Regions from separate parts of the Patulibacter brassicae genome, predicted to be linked through region 2. Evidence: riboswitches for the same ligand, from Rfam matches in the RefSeq annotation. Region 2 holds a riboswitch; each other region holds the start of a gene.
The links. A riboswitch is a leader RNA that binds a small molecule or an ion and turns the genes downstream of it on or off. The one in region 2 is predicted to bind cyclic di-AMP.
Positions count from the first base shown of each region.

Region 1 (4,512 bases), on a different contig from region 2:
GACGTCGTCCGGGGCGAGGCCGTCGACGGCGTCGAGGGCGCGCTCGCGGACGAGCTCGGGCGTCATGCCCAGGGCCCCCGCCAGCTCCTCGTACGCCATGCCGCGCCGCAGCACGAGCTGCAGCACCGCCTGCTGGTCCGGATGCAAGCTCTCCACGCGCGGCATCGCGCGGAATCTAGCGGTCGTCGCGTTGCGAACGCGTAATGGTCGCCCGGGCGCGCCCTCGTAGGATCGAGGCATGGAGCTGCCGACGACGATCCCGCACGAGCGCACCCTGGACGGCCTGATCGGACTTCGTGTCCACGATCAGGGCGACGGGTGGATCGAGGCGAGCGTCCCGGTGGTCGACGGCGTCCGCCAGCCGATGGGCCTCGTGCACGGCGGCGTCTACGCGGCGATCGCCGAGTCGGTGACCTCGATGGCCACCGCCGCCGCGGTGATGCCGGACGGGTTCGTGGCCCAGGGGCTCTCGAACGCGACGAACTTCCTGCGGCCGATCCTCGAGGGCACCGTCCACGCGCGGGCCGACCGGCTGCACCGGGGGCGCACGACCTGGGTCTGGGACGTCCGGATGACCGACGACGCGGGTCGGCTGGCGGCGACGACGCGGATGGTGATCGCCGTCCGGGCGCTCGCCGGCTGAGCCGACCCTCAGCCGCCGAGGGCCCGCGCGACGAACGCCTGCAGGCGCGGGTCGTCGGCCCGCGAGAAGCGCGCCGCGCGTCCGCCGGCCCGCACGAGCACGTCCGCCCGTCGGGGCCGCACGCGCACGACGACGGCCTGGCCGAGCGCGCGGACGGCGGGCCGGTCCTCGGCGCCGATCCGCCGGGCGTAGGCCTCGATCAGCCGCCGGCCCCGCGCGTCGGGCACCTCGACGACGACCCCGTCGGCGACCGGCGCGGCGACGGGCGACCCGGTGCGCGGGTCGTCCCCGCCGGCCAGGCGCACGACGACCACCGCCAGGAGGATGGCGACGGCGGCGCTCAGCGCCAGGAGCGTCGGGGCCGTGCTCCGCCGCCGCGGCGCGCTCACAGCAGCTGCGACAGGGCGGCGAGGAAGCCCGCCGCGACGTCCGAGGTCTCCAGCTCGGTCCGCAGCCGGAGGAGGCCGAGGCGGATCCGGCCCTTGACCGTTCCCTGGGGCACCCCCGCGCGCGAGGCGATCTCGCTCGTCGTGAGATCGCCCCAGTAGGCGAGCCAGATCGCCTCCCGCTGGGGCTGGGGGAGCGTCGCGAGCGCGCGGATGAGCGCGCGCTCGGTCGCCCGGCGCTCGGCCTGGGACGCGACGGCGGGCTCGGCGGCGGCCGCCGCCGGACGCAGCCGGTCCTCGGCGCGCGCGGCCACCTGCTGCCGGCGGGCGAGGTCGAGCGCCCGCGAGCGGGCGAGGAGGCGGACGTAGGCGCCGAGCGGGCCGCGGGTCGGGTCGAAGCCCTCCGGGTGGTGCCAGAGGCGGAGGAACACGTCGTGCACGACGTCCTCGACCTCGGCGCGCCGCCCGGCGGGACCGAGGATCGCTCCCGCGGCCTGGGCGGCACCGGGCGCGTGCTCGGCGTACGCGCGGGCGAAGCTCTGGGGGTCGCGGAGGTCCATGGCCGGAGTGCGGTCGCGGGCTCGGGCGCCCGCACCACCGACGAAGGGTAGCGGGACGCCAGGTCAACGCCAATGCGCCAGTGTGTCGACCGGGCCTGGCACGGCGCCACGGATCCGGCGCCCGACCGCTCTGTGCGCGAACGCACGTTCGCGCCGGGAACGGCCGCGTACGGTGATCCGACCGTTCACCGACGCCGAGTCGGCGCGCATCGGTGCGCGCCGAGCGGGGGACCCACTTGTTCCCTGCCCGATCCCTCTCGGGCGGAGCCGGGGCGAATCGGACGCTGCTGCGTCCGTAGCGCCCGTCGACACGACCGACCGGTCCGTGTCGCCGGGTGCGAGCCCGTCAGCTCACCTCGTAGGCGTCACGACCAGAAGAGGTCCTGCCATGTCCGTGACCCATGACGGAAGCGTCATGTCACCGCGCGTCGCCCTGACCATGGGGCTCGTGGTGACCCTCGCCGCGACGGCCGCGCCCGCGATCGCGGCCGAGTCGACCGGTGCCGAGACGTCCCAGCCGGGCGTCGAGGCTCCCGCGTCCGGTGGCGCCGGTGCCGCCGCGACGCCCGCCGCCGCCCCGGCGGCGACCGCGAAGCCGCGCCGCCCGCGGCTGCGCGTGACGAGCGAGCGCGGGGACGTCCGCGTCGGCGGCCGCGCGCGGTACCGCGGTCGCGTGACCGCCGTCCCGCGCAGCACGCTCGTGCGGCTCGAGGTCCGCCGCGCGGGCCGCTGGCGCGAGGCCGACCGGGCGCGCACGTCGTCCTCCGGGCGGTTCCGGCTGGCGACGACCGTGCGTCGGACCGGCGACCTGGCCACGCGGATCCGCGTGGCGGGGACGACCCACGCCCGCGCGATCAGCCGTCGCGTCGAGCGCGTGCACGGCTTCCGGGCGACGTACGCCTCGTACTACGGCCCCGGCCTGTACGGCGGCGCCCTGGCCTGCGGCGGGCGCCTGAGCCCCGGGACGATCGGCGTCGCGCACAAGACGCTGCCCTGCGGCACCCGGCTGACGTTCAAGCACGGCGGCCGCACCGTGCAGGCCCGCGTCATCGATCGCGGCCCGTACGTCGCGGGACGCGAGTTCGACCTCACCGCGGCGACGAAGGGCCGCCTCGGCTTCGGCAGCACCGGCACGGTGCTGGTCGACCGCTAGGACCACCCGCGAGGGACGGGGCGAACGGACGTTCGCCCCGCCGCCGCGCGGCGGGCTACCCTGGACGGGTGGCTCCCGCCCGCCAGCGCCAGGACGACGGCCGCGCGACCGACGCCGCGCCGGCCGCCGATCCGGTTCGCTGCGTCGGGCACCTCGACTGCGACGCGTTCTTCGCCGCCGTCGAGCTGCTGCGCCGCCCCGAGCTGCGCGGCCGGGCGGTGATCGTCGCGCACGACGGGCCCCGGTCGGTCGTCACCACGGCGACCTACGAGGCCCGCCGCCACGGCGTCGGCTCGGCGATGCCGCTCTCGGTCGCCCGCCGGCGGTGCCCGGAGGCGATCCTCGTCCCGCCGGACCTCGACGCCTATCGCGAGGCGTCGCAGGCCGTGATGTCGATCGTGCGGGACGAGATCGACGTCGTCCAGCAGATGAGCCTCGACGAGGCCTACCTGGAGCTGACGGGCATGCTCGCGCCTCGCGCCGCACTGCGGCGGCTCGTGGCGCGGATCAAGCGGGAGACGGCGCTCGACGTCTCCGTCGGCATCGGCCCGAGCAAGCTCGTCGCGAAGCTCGCCTCCGACGCAGAGAAGCCGCGCGGGTTCGTCGTGCTGGACCGCCGGGCCGCCTGGCGGCGCTGGGCCGACGAGCCGCCCGGGCTGCTGCCCGGCATCGGGCCGCGCACGGCGACCGGCCTGGAGGAGCGCGGCATCCGCACGATCCGGCAGCTCGCCGGCGTCGACGTCGCCCAGCTCGCCGAGTGGTTCGGGCCACGGACCGGGCCGTGGCTGCACCGCCGCTGTCGCTTCGACGACGACGATCCCGTCGAGCCGGTCCGCGAGCCGGTGTCCGAGAGCCGCGAGACGACCTTCTCGATCGACCTCGACGATCCCGACGACCTCGAGCGGGAGCTGCGGCGCCTCTCGCTGAAGCTCGCCGAGGCGCTCGACGCCCAGGGCCGGCGCGGGCGGACCGTCGGGATCAAGGTCCGGCTCGCCGACTTCACGACCGTCACCCGGTCGCGGACCCTGCCGCGCTCGATCGACGACGGCGAGCTCGTCGCGGAGCTCGCGGTCGGGCTGCTGCGCGAGTACGGGCCGCCGGCGCCGGTGCGCCTGCTCGGCGTGCGACTCGCCGGCCTCGAGCTCGTCGACGGCCCGGGCGCGCAGCTGGCGCTGCCGCTCGGCTGAGGCCGACGACCGAGGGCCCCGGGCGGCCGCTCGGGATACTCCGGTCATGCCCCTGAACGTGCTCGTCGACGGTGCCGACGGTCCCCGCGCACCGGTGCTGCTGCTCCACGGCCTGACGGCGACGCACCGCTACGTCGTGATGGGCAGCCGCAAGCTCGAGCGGCTCGGGCATCCCGTCATCGCCTACGACGCGCGCGGCCACGGGGCGTCGGACCCGCCGGCCGATCCCGACGCCTACGAGTACGCCGACCTGGCCGCCGACGCGCAGCGCGTGCTGGACGAGCAGGGCGTCGAGCGCGCGGTGCTCGTCGGGGCCTCGATGGGCGCCCACACCGCCGTCCGGGTGGCGCTGGAGGCGCCGGAGCGCGTCGTCGGCCTCGTCCTCGTCACCCCGGCGTTCCTGCCCGGACGGGAGCAGCATCCGGCGGCGCTCGAGCGGTGGGACCGGCTCGCCGCCGGCCTGCGGGACGGCGGCGTCGACGGGTTCCTCTCCGCGTACCGCTTCGACGACGTCCCCGAGGCGTGGCGCGACACGGTGCGGACCGTCACCCGGCAGCGGCTCAGCCAGCACGAGCACCCCGAG
Region 1 is NZ_JAXAVX010000001.1:283,249-287,760, reverse strand. Features, by position in the region: gene SK069_RS01410 (hypothetical protein) at 1-165, opposite strand, end outside; gene SK069_RS01405 (PaaI family thioesterase) at 239-643, shown strand; gene SK069_RS01400 (hypothetical protein) at 652-1,032, opposite strand; gene SK069_RS01395 (RNA polymerase sigma factor) at 1,029-1,589, opposite strand; cyclic di-AMP (ydaO/yuaA leader) riboswitch at 1,772-1,969, shown strand; gene SK069_RS01390 (septal ring lytic transglycosylase RlpA family protein) at 1,978-2,742, shown strand; gene dinB (DNA polymerase IV) at 2,811-3,929, shown strand; gene SK069_RS01380 (alpha/beta fold hydrolase) at 3,976-4,512, shown strand, end outside.
Region 1: another riboswitch for cyclic di-AMP. It lies ahead of SK069_RS01390 (septal ring lytic transglycosylase RlpA family protein); the one in region 2 lies ahead of SK069_RS17100 (M23 family metallopeptidase).

Region 2 (4,512 bases):
GGCGGGGCTGACAGGCACGTCGAACCCGCAGGGCAACCTCGTCCCGACGCTGGTCTTCGTCGGCTTCTGGGTCGGGATTCCCGTGCTCTCCGTGCTGGTCGGCGACGTCTGGCGCGCCCTGAGCCCCTGGAGAACGCTCGTCGACCTCGGGGCGTGGATCGCCCGGCGGACCGTGGGACCGCACGCGATCCCGGCACCGCTCCGATATCCAACCCGGCTCGGGCTGTGGCCCGCTGCGATGGTCCTCCTGACCTTCGGGTGGCTCGAGCTCGCGGCCGGCGACCGCGATGACCCGTCCCTGCTCGCGGTGCTGGCGCTGCTCTACGGCGCTGCGATGCTCATCGGCAGCGGCCTCTACGGTCGGGAGTTCCTCGACCGCGCCGACGGCTTCGCGCGGTTCTTCGCCCTCGCCGCGACGCTCTCGCCCCTCGATTGGCGAGACGGTCGCCTACGCGTGCGTCTCCCTGGCAGCGGACTGGCCGACGTCCGCTCGTCCCCCGGCTTCCCCGCGGTCGTCCTGACCCTCATCGGGACGACGACGTTCGACGGCATCTCTGGCGGAGAGCTGTGGACCTCGGACGGTTCGCTCGGTCCGTGGCTCGAGCAGCGCTTCACTGGCCTGGGCATGGACACCACGACAGCGGCCACCGCTGCGGCGACCGTCGGGCTGCTGCTGTGCGTCGGCCTGGTCACCGCGCTCGTGCTCCTCGGCATCGCCGGGGTTCGCAGCGTCGATCGGTTGCGGACGCGGGATCAGGACCTGCTCGGCCGCTTCGCGCCCAGCCTCGTGCCGATCGCACTGGGGTACGCGATCGCGCACTACCTGTCGCTGCTGGCCATCAACGGCCAGGCGCTCGGATCCCTGTTCTCGGATCCTCGCGGCGACGGCTCCGACCTCTTCGGCACCGCCGGATGGACCATCGACTACGACGTCCTCTCGCCCGACGCGACGTGGTACCTGCAGGTCGTCGCACTCGTCGGAGGCCACGTCGCCGGGCTCGTCGCCGCGCACGACACCGCCCTGCTCACCTTCCGTGGCGCCCGCTCCGCCGTCCGGTCGCAGTACTGGATGCTCGCGGTCATGGTCGCCTTCACCTCCCTCGGACTCTGGCTGCTGTCATGACGATCACCCACCCCCGCGACACCGACCACCCTCGACGAGCCATCGACGCCAGGACTGGTGCGAAGCGGCCGACGCACCCCGCACGCGCCTTCCGGGACGCGATGACGCTCCCCGTTGCCGCCGCGATCGTCGCGTTCGCCCTGCCCGCCGCAGCGCGCGCCCACGGCGGGATCGACATCGCTGAGGGCGGCGACGGAGGCACCCGGATCCTCGTGCAGGGCTCGGCCGCCGGGCCGGGCGAAGTCGATCTCGCCACGACCCTCGACGGCCCCGGGAGCGGGGAGGGGTCGCGCGTCGTGTACTGGGTCAGGCCCACCGGCAGGACCAGGTCGGTCCGCATCGCCACCGACCGCGACGAGGGCGGCACGCACCACGCCGAGATCCCCACGGCAGGACGCGGCTCCTGGCAGGACTGGGACGTCTCGGCCTACGTCACGCTGAGCACCGGGCGACGCCTGCGCGTCACCAACGATCGCAGCAGCCCGCCGGGCCCGAACCGGCCGGCGCGGCCGCGTGCGCGCCCGACGGCCACGGTGACGCGGACAACGCCCGCCCCGTCGACCAGCGCAGCGGCCGCCGCCGTGGAGGAGGACATCGAGGACGTCTCCGGCCAGAGCGACGGCGTTCCCGGCTGGGTCCTCCCGAGCCTGGTCGTCCTTGCGTTGGCGGGCGGCACGGCGGTGGTGATCCGCAACCGCCGGTTGACCGATGACGAGGAGCCTTCCGACGGAGAAGGAGGATCCCGATGACGCGCTCTCGGCGACCGCGCGCGCCTCGCCCTGCGCCGCCGCCTGCGCGGGCGGTGCGCAGCGGCCCCGTGGACGAGCCCCCGGCGCGCCGCGGACGCCTCTTCTGGATCTGCCTTCTGGTCCTGATCGAGGCCGCCGCCTGGAGCGTCGCCTCGATCGTCACGGACTCGGGCACCGTTCGGATGCTCGTCGCGCTCGCCGTCGGGGGCGGATTCGTGCTCCGCTATCGCGATCACATCTGGGGGCCGGACTGGCGGGAGCAGCTCGCCGAACCTCGGGCCCGTCAGCCGAACCGGCGTCGTTAGCATCTGGCGGTAGCGCGGGTGCGCGCGTCGGAGCCCGCACCCAGTCGTGCGCCTGCGGGGGGCCCGGGACCGGACGAACCGGTGATCAGCGGGCCGCGGCGCCGGACCACCTGGTGAGATCCCGTTGGGGATCCCGGGGCTTCCCGCCCTCGTACCAGCCAGGGGCGCTCCAGAGCTCGAAGTGCAGCAGGCAGGTGGTGGCATTGCCGGTCTCGCCGACGGTCGCGAGGGCCTGACCGGGAGCGACCGGATCACCGGGGCGCAGGTCGGGCTTCTCGCGCAGATGCATGTACACCTGGTCCTCGCCGGACGGTGTGTCGGTGACGACGAGGTAGTTACCCGCCGCCGTCTGGCGCGCGTTCGTCTTGACGCGCCCCGCGGATGCTGCGGCGACCGGTACGCCGCAGCCCGCGAGCAGATCGACGCCCTGGTGCGCACCACCGCGCTCGCCGAAGCCCGTCCGGGCGCCGCCGAACCGCCACGCGCCCCGGATCGGGAAGGCGTACCCGGCCACCGGCGCCGTGGGAGCGGCCGCGGCGCGGAGGCGCTCCTCCACCGCGGTAGCGAACGCGAGACGCATCGCGCGGAGGGTCTCGAGATTCGGTCGCCCGGTCCGCTTCAGCCGCTTGCGCGTCTGGTATCGCCGCAATGCGGACCGCGTCCCCGGTCCGAGGACGCCGTCCGCGCGAACGCCGATGCGGCGCTGCACGCTGCGCAGCTGGCGGCGAGTCAGACGGACCGTCCGCGTCCGGGACGGGGCGGCGGCGGCCGCCGTCGACCCGACGGTGCTCGTCGCCACGGTGGCGGTCGTTCCGCCGCTGTCGGACCGCGCCGCTGTCGGCCCGATGAGACACACCGCCATGGCGGTGAGGACGACGTGGTGAACCGTGGGGCGAAGCATGCTTCTCTCTCGTCGGCCTACGGGGTTAGCTGACGGGCTGGCGCAGGAGAGTCGCGCCTCCACGACATCGCGTGGACAAGCCCCGAGATCCTCGGGTCCCCCGCTCCCGGGACACGGTCCGCGAGATTCGGCGGCGCCCACTCTAACGGCCGCGGCGCGAGTCAGGAGCAGGCGCCCGGACCCGGAGCCGAGCAGACTCGCGCGGCGCGGCGAGCTCGGCTCTCGCGTCTGAGGAATCGACCGGCGCGCCTGATCTCGACGCCGGGTGCTCGTCAGCGCCGGTCGCCGGCGCGTCGCCGCGCCGGTCCGCCGCCGCGACCGTGCGGGATACTGGGACGCGCGATGAGCGGCCGGATCCAGCGCGAGCCGTGAGACCCGACGCGGCCGGTTCGCCGCACGCGCGCAGCGCGAGGTGGCGGTGAGCCGCGAGGCGTTCGAGAGCACGATCGAAGGCCCGCACCGCGTCCGTCGAGGGCGCAGACGCCCTGCACGCGCGAACCCCCCGAAGTGACGACCGGCGCGGGCTGGATCATCGGGCAACGGTGTCAGTGTCCGGCCTAGCTCGTGGTCGAGTCGGCCTATCGGCGGAGTTTGGTAATCAGCACCTGCCTTTGGCGCTGATCGCGCAGGTATCGTGGCTGCGAGATCGCGCAGGTATCGTGGCTGCGAAGGCGAAACGCGGCGCGAGAGGAGGCAGAGACGATGGCCGGATCCGGCGAACACATCAAGGCGCTGGTTCGTAGCCACGCCTCCGGCGATGAAGACTCCTTCTACGCCGTCGCCTCGCAGATCGCTGCGCGGGCTGCCCGTCAGGGCCACAACCGACTGGCGTCCGATCTGAAGCGGACGATCGACGCGTCTCGCCGAGCACCCGTTGCGACGAAGGGCTCGGTCACGTCGTTGGCTCAGCCGCGGGGGGATCTGGCGGATCTCGTCACGGCGAGCTACCCCTCTGTCGGCCTACGCGACCTCGTCGGTCCCTCCCCGCTGCTGGGCCAGGTGCACCGCGTCATTGCCGAGCAGCGCCAGCGTCACCGGCTGCAAGAGCGAGGGTTCGCCCCCGCCCATCGCCTCCTCCTCGAGGGTCCTCCCGGGACCGGCAAGACGCTCACTGCGTCCGTTTTGGCTCATGAGCTCTCTCTGCCGCTCTTGACCGTCCGCTTGGAGAGCTTGCTGAGCAAGTTCCTCGGCGAGACCGCCAGCAAGCTGCGCACGGTCTTCGACGCGGTCGAGAGCCAGCGCGCGGTGTATCTCTTCGATGAGTTCGACGCGCTCGGCGGCGACCGGTCCGGCAACGACGTCGGCGAGGCACGCCGCATCCTCAACTCGTTCCTCGTCTTCCTCGAGAACACCGGCCCCGAGAGCCTCGTCGTCGCCGCGACGAACCATCGCGCGATCCTCGATCGTGCGCTCTTCCGCCGCTTCGACCTCGTC
Region 2 is NZ_JAXAVX010000012.1:95,666-100,177, forward strand. Features, by position in the region: gene SK069_RS17085 (fenitrothion hydrolase) at 1-1,123, shown strand, start outside; gene SK069_RS17090 (hypothetical protein) at 1,120-1,872, shown strand; gene SK069_RS17095 (hypothetical protein) at 1,941-2,177, shown strand; gene SK069_RS17100 (M23 family metallopeptidase) at 2,263-3,078, opposite strand; cyclic di-AMP (ydaO/yuaA leader) riboswitch at 3,078-3,207, opposite strand; gene SK069_RS17105 (AAA family ATPase) at 3,781-4,512, shown strand, end outside.

Region 3 (4,512 bases), on a different contig from region 2:
ACCCTCGCGGACGTGCTCGACCGTCCCTGGTCCGGTGCGCCAGAGCGCAGCCATGATCTGCTCCTGCAGCTCGCCCTGGATCTCGCCGCTCACGGTGCAGCCAGTAAAGCACGCACCCTCTGCCGCACCGTCTGTCGGCGCCGCGCACGAGCACCGGGCCTGCCGTCGCCCGCCTCCTACGAGATGTAGGATTTTCCCCGTGGCGGTGTCGCAACCCAAGCTCCAGCAGGGACGATGAGCGCACCGCTCGCGCACGTCGGCGGCCTTCACGCCGTGCTGTACCTCTCCCCGGTGCTGTTCGTGGCCGGCGGACTGTGGATGGCCGGCCGCCATCTGCCTGAGGAAGAACCCTTCGAGCCCGATGACGACGAGCCCACCGACTGACGCGCGCCCCCGCGGGGGAGGCCCCCGCCCGGTGGACGGACGTGACGAGTCCCCACGCTGCGCCTCACGCCAGCGCGCCGCGGCCGCCCCGCAACCGCGGCGCGCTGCTCGAGAACCTTGCCCACCGCCCGTCGACGGCGGGCACAGGGCTACCTCCACCCGCCGCGCACCCCCGCGGCGGCGCCGAGCAGACCACCGACGTCCGAAGCGGTTCAGACGACCGACCCAGGGCTTTCGCGCCGAGACGCCGAGACGCTCCGCGGCCTCGCCAGTGACGAGCGTGCAACCCGGTGACGCGACGCTCACCATCTCGGCCTCCGCCCCCGGAGCCCGGCGGCGACCATGGCCGCCCACGTCGTAGATGACCCGCCCATCGACACCATCAAGCCGCCCACCGCCGCGAAGGCGGGAGCTTCTCGGCAGTCCAGCGCTCCGCGTACGGGGCGCAGCCGGGCTCGACACCTCGCCGTCGCCCTGGCGGCCGGCGTGGCGGTGCTCCTCACGCCGAGCACCGCGGCAGCGCACGGGGGCATCTCCGTCGCCGAGGGTGGATCCGGTGGCGTACGCATCGCCGTTCAGGGCTCGCCCGCGGGACCGGGTCAGGTCGATCTCGCCACGACGCTCTCCGGTCGCGGGACCGGCGCCGGCTCGAAGGTCGTCTACTGGATCAGGCCCGAAGGTCGCCGCCGATCCGTTCGCGTCGCCACCCAGCGCGACGAGCGCGGCATCCACCACGCCGAGATCCCGATAGCCGGCCGTGGCTCGTGGCAGGATTGGGACGTCGCCGCGTACGTCACGCTCAGCACCGGCACCCGGCTGCGGGTCACCAACGACCGCTCCGCTCCCCCGGGCCCGCCCCAGCGACCGGATGCCAGCCGGGCCGCGCGACCTGAGGGACGCACCACCACCGCGCCCTCCGCCCCACAGCCTGCTGCCTCGGAAGCGGCCGTCGAGGACGTCTCGGGCGAGGGCGACGGCGCTCCGCCCTGGGTCGTCCCGAGCCTCGGGGCCCTGATCCTCGTGAGCGCCCTGGGCGTTGCCTCGCTCAAGCGGAGGCGGCGGGGCCGCGACGATCGGTAGAGGAGCCCCCGCCGGCGACGGTTCGCGCGCTCAGCCGGCCGCCCACGCCTCGAGGTCGGGGCGAGGATCGCGCGGGACCCCGCCCTCGTACCACCCGGGAGCAGTCCAGAGCTCGAAGTGCAGGAGACACGCCGTGGCGTTGCCCGTGTCCCCGACGCGGCCGATCGGCGCCCCCGCCTGGAGCCGGTCGCCCGCACGCAGCGCCGGACGTTCCTGGAGATGCGAGTAGACCTGATCGGTACGCGTCGAGGTCCCGGTGACGACGACGTAGTTGCCCGCCTTCTCGTGGTTGGCGACGCGCTTGACGGTCCCGGACGACACGGCGACGACCGGCACTCCACAATCGGCCAACAGATCGATCCCCTCGTGCGCGCCGCCACGCGTGCCGAAGCCGGTGCCAGCACCGCCGAACGTCCAGCCGCCCTGGAGCGGGAACCGCGAGCCTGAGCCGTCGACCTGAGCAGCCCGAAGCTCCGCCTCGACCCTCGCGACGAACGGCAGGTCGAGCGCCCTCAGCGTCTCGACGTTCGGGACCCCGGTCTTCGCGAGGCGCTTGCGCTGCTGGAACCGGCGCAGAGCCTTCCGAGTGCGTGCACCGAGCACGCCGTCGGCACGAACGCCCACCCGCCGCTGGACGCTCCGCAGCTCCCGGCGCGTGAGCCGCACCGGCTGGGTCTCCGAGACGCCCGCTGAGCTGCCGCCGACGACCGCCTGCGCGCTCGCCCCTCCGCTCCCGACAGCCGCCCCGGCCGAGGCCGGCACCGTGAGCAACGAGAGGCCGATAGCCGCCAAGCCGAGCCGGCGCGCGGAGGATCTGAGCATCGAACTGGTCCCTTTCGTCCGCCTACGGGGTTAGCTGACGGGCTAGCGCAGAAAGAGACGCGCCTCCACACGACCGTGGATGAGCCCCGAAATGCCCGGGTCCCCCGTTCGCCGCGGACGTCCCCGGCGATTCGGCCGCTCGACCGTATCACGGCCACGGAATCTGCTCTACATACTGTAGGAGATAAACGGCGCACGGCCGGAGCATCCGCCGCCGCGCGGCCGAACCTCCCCCGCGCAGAGCGCGACCTCCCCCGCCCGATCGCCTACCGCCGGCTTCTCTCGGCCTCCGCGACAGGCGCAGTCCAATCGAGCGCGGGAACCTCGATCGGCAAACGGTTTTTGGCATGCCATACTCTCAGGCATGCCAAGCATCAATCGCCGACGTCTCTTCGCCGGCGGCCTGCCGGCCCTCGGGGCCGGGATGGCGCTGCTCCAAGCGACGTCATCTCGCGCCCAAGGGCCCGGCGGCCACGCGGGGAACCACGGAGGCGCGGGAAACTCCGACACATCGTCGGCGAACTCGTCCTCGGGCACCCATGGAGGGCACGCGAACTTCCGGGGCGGCGGCGAGGTCGACCATGCACGGAACGGGTTCGATCCGCACGAGATCCTTCGCGACTTCGACTGGGGACGCACCCGCCGCCTCCCGTCAGGGAGGGTCCTGCGGGAGTGGACGCTGGTAGCCGGGGACCAGGACATCGAGGTCGCCCCCGGCGTGACGTTCCCGGCGTGGAGCTACAACGGTCGGATCCCAGGTCCGACGCTGCGATGCCGCGAGGGCGAGCGGCTGCGCATCCGGTTCGAGAACCTCTCGCAGCACCCCCACACCATCCATTTCCACGGCATCCATACCGCCGAGATGGACGGCGTCCCCGGGATCGGAGCCGGCGAGATCGCACCGGGCTCCTCCACGGTGTACGAGTTCGACGCCGAGCCGGCCGGCCTGCATCTCTACCACTGCCACGTCCGGCCGCTCGCCGAGCACATCGCAAAGGGCATGTACGGCGCCTTCATCGTCGACCCGAAGGAGGGTCGGGAGGACGCCGACGAGATGGTGATGGTGATGAACGGGTTCGACACGAACTTCGATCGCGCCAACGAGCTCTACGCCGCGAACACGATTCCGTTCGCCTACATGAACCGCCCGATCGCGGTGCGACGCAACGAGCTGGTCCGCGTCTACATCGTGAACATCCTCGAGTACGACCTGATCAACAGCTTCCACCTCCACGGGAACTTCTTCGACTACTTCCCGACCGGCACGAGCCTCCGCCCGTCGGAGCTGACCGACACGGTCATGCTCTGCCAAGGGCAGCGCGGGATCGCTGAATGGCGCTTCCCCTCCCCGGGGAAGTACATGTTCCATGCCCACCAGTCGGAGTTCACCGAACTCGGCTGGCAGGGGTTCTTCGAGGTCGGCTGATGTCGCTCGACGCCCCCTCGCCCCACGGGTCGACTCGCCGACGGCCGACGTGGCTCCTCGGCATCCTGCCGCTCCTCCTCATCGTCGTCACGCTGGGCGGCTTCCTGGCCCTCGACGGGCCGGGACTCGGCGACCGCAACGGCCCGCCTGTCGAGGAGATCAGCGTCGAGCGGACGACGCTGAAGCCCGGCCTGATCGACCTGCAGGTCCGCAACGACGGACCCGACGCGGTGACGATCGCCCAAGCGCAGGTGAACGACGCCTTCGTGCAGTTCTCCGGCGGCGAACGTCCCATCCCGCGCCTCGGAGTCGAGACGCTCCGCATCCACCAGCCGTGGATCGAGGGGGAGGCCTACGAGATCGCGTTGATGACCTCGACCGGCGCCACGATCCTGCACCCGATCGACGTGGCGGTCGAGACACCGGGCGAGGACGTCTCCTTCCTCGGCCTGATGGCGCTCCTTGGCATCTACGTGGGGGTGATCCCCGTCGCGCTGGGGATGCTCTGGCTTCCCTGGTTGCGCCGCGTCCCGGCGAGCCGGATCCGCTTCCTGATGGCCCTGACGATCGGCCTGCTCGCGTTCCTCGCCATCGACGCCACCCTGGAAGGGCTCGCTCTGGCCCAGCAGGGCTCGCAGGCGTTCGGAGGCTCCGCGCTCGTCTGGACCGGCGCGCTCGTGGCGTTCCTGTTGCTCTCCGGCATCTCGGCGTTCATGGCCGATCGCGAGCGGCGGGCCCGCGCCGCAGGTGCCGGCGGTGGGACGCTGGCGCTGCTGATCGCCGTCGGGATCGGGTTGCAC
Region 3 is NZ_JAXAVX010000013.1:74,634-79,145, reverse strand. Features, by position in the region: gene SK069_RS17485 (BlaI/MecI/CopY family transcriptional regulator) at 1-93, opposite strand, end outside; gene SK069_RS17480 (hypothetical protein) at 235-384, shown strand; gene SK069_RS17475 (hypothetical protein) at 727-1,464, shown strand; gene SK069_RS17470 (M23 family metallopeptidase) at 1,495-2,130, opposite strand; cyclic di-AMP (ydaO/yuaA leader) riboswitch at 2,291-2,433, opposite strand; gene SK069_RS17465 (multicopper oxidase domain-containing protein) at 2,651-3,712, shown strand; gene SK069_RS17460 (ZIP family metal transporter) at 3,712-4,512, shown strand, end outside.
Region 3: another riboswitch for cyclic di-AMP. It lies ahead of SK069_RS17470 (M23 family metallopeptidase); the one in region 2 lies ahead of SK069_RS17100 (M23 family metallopeptidase).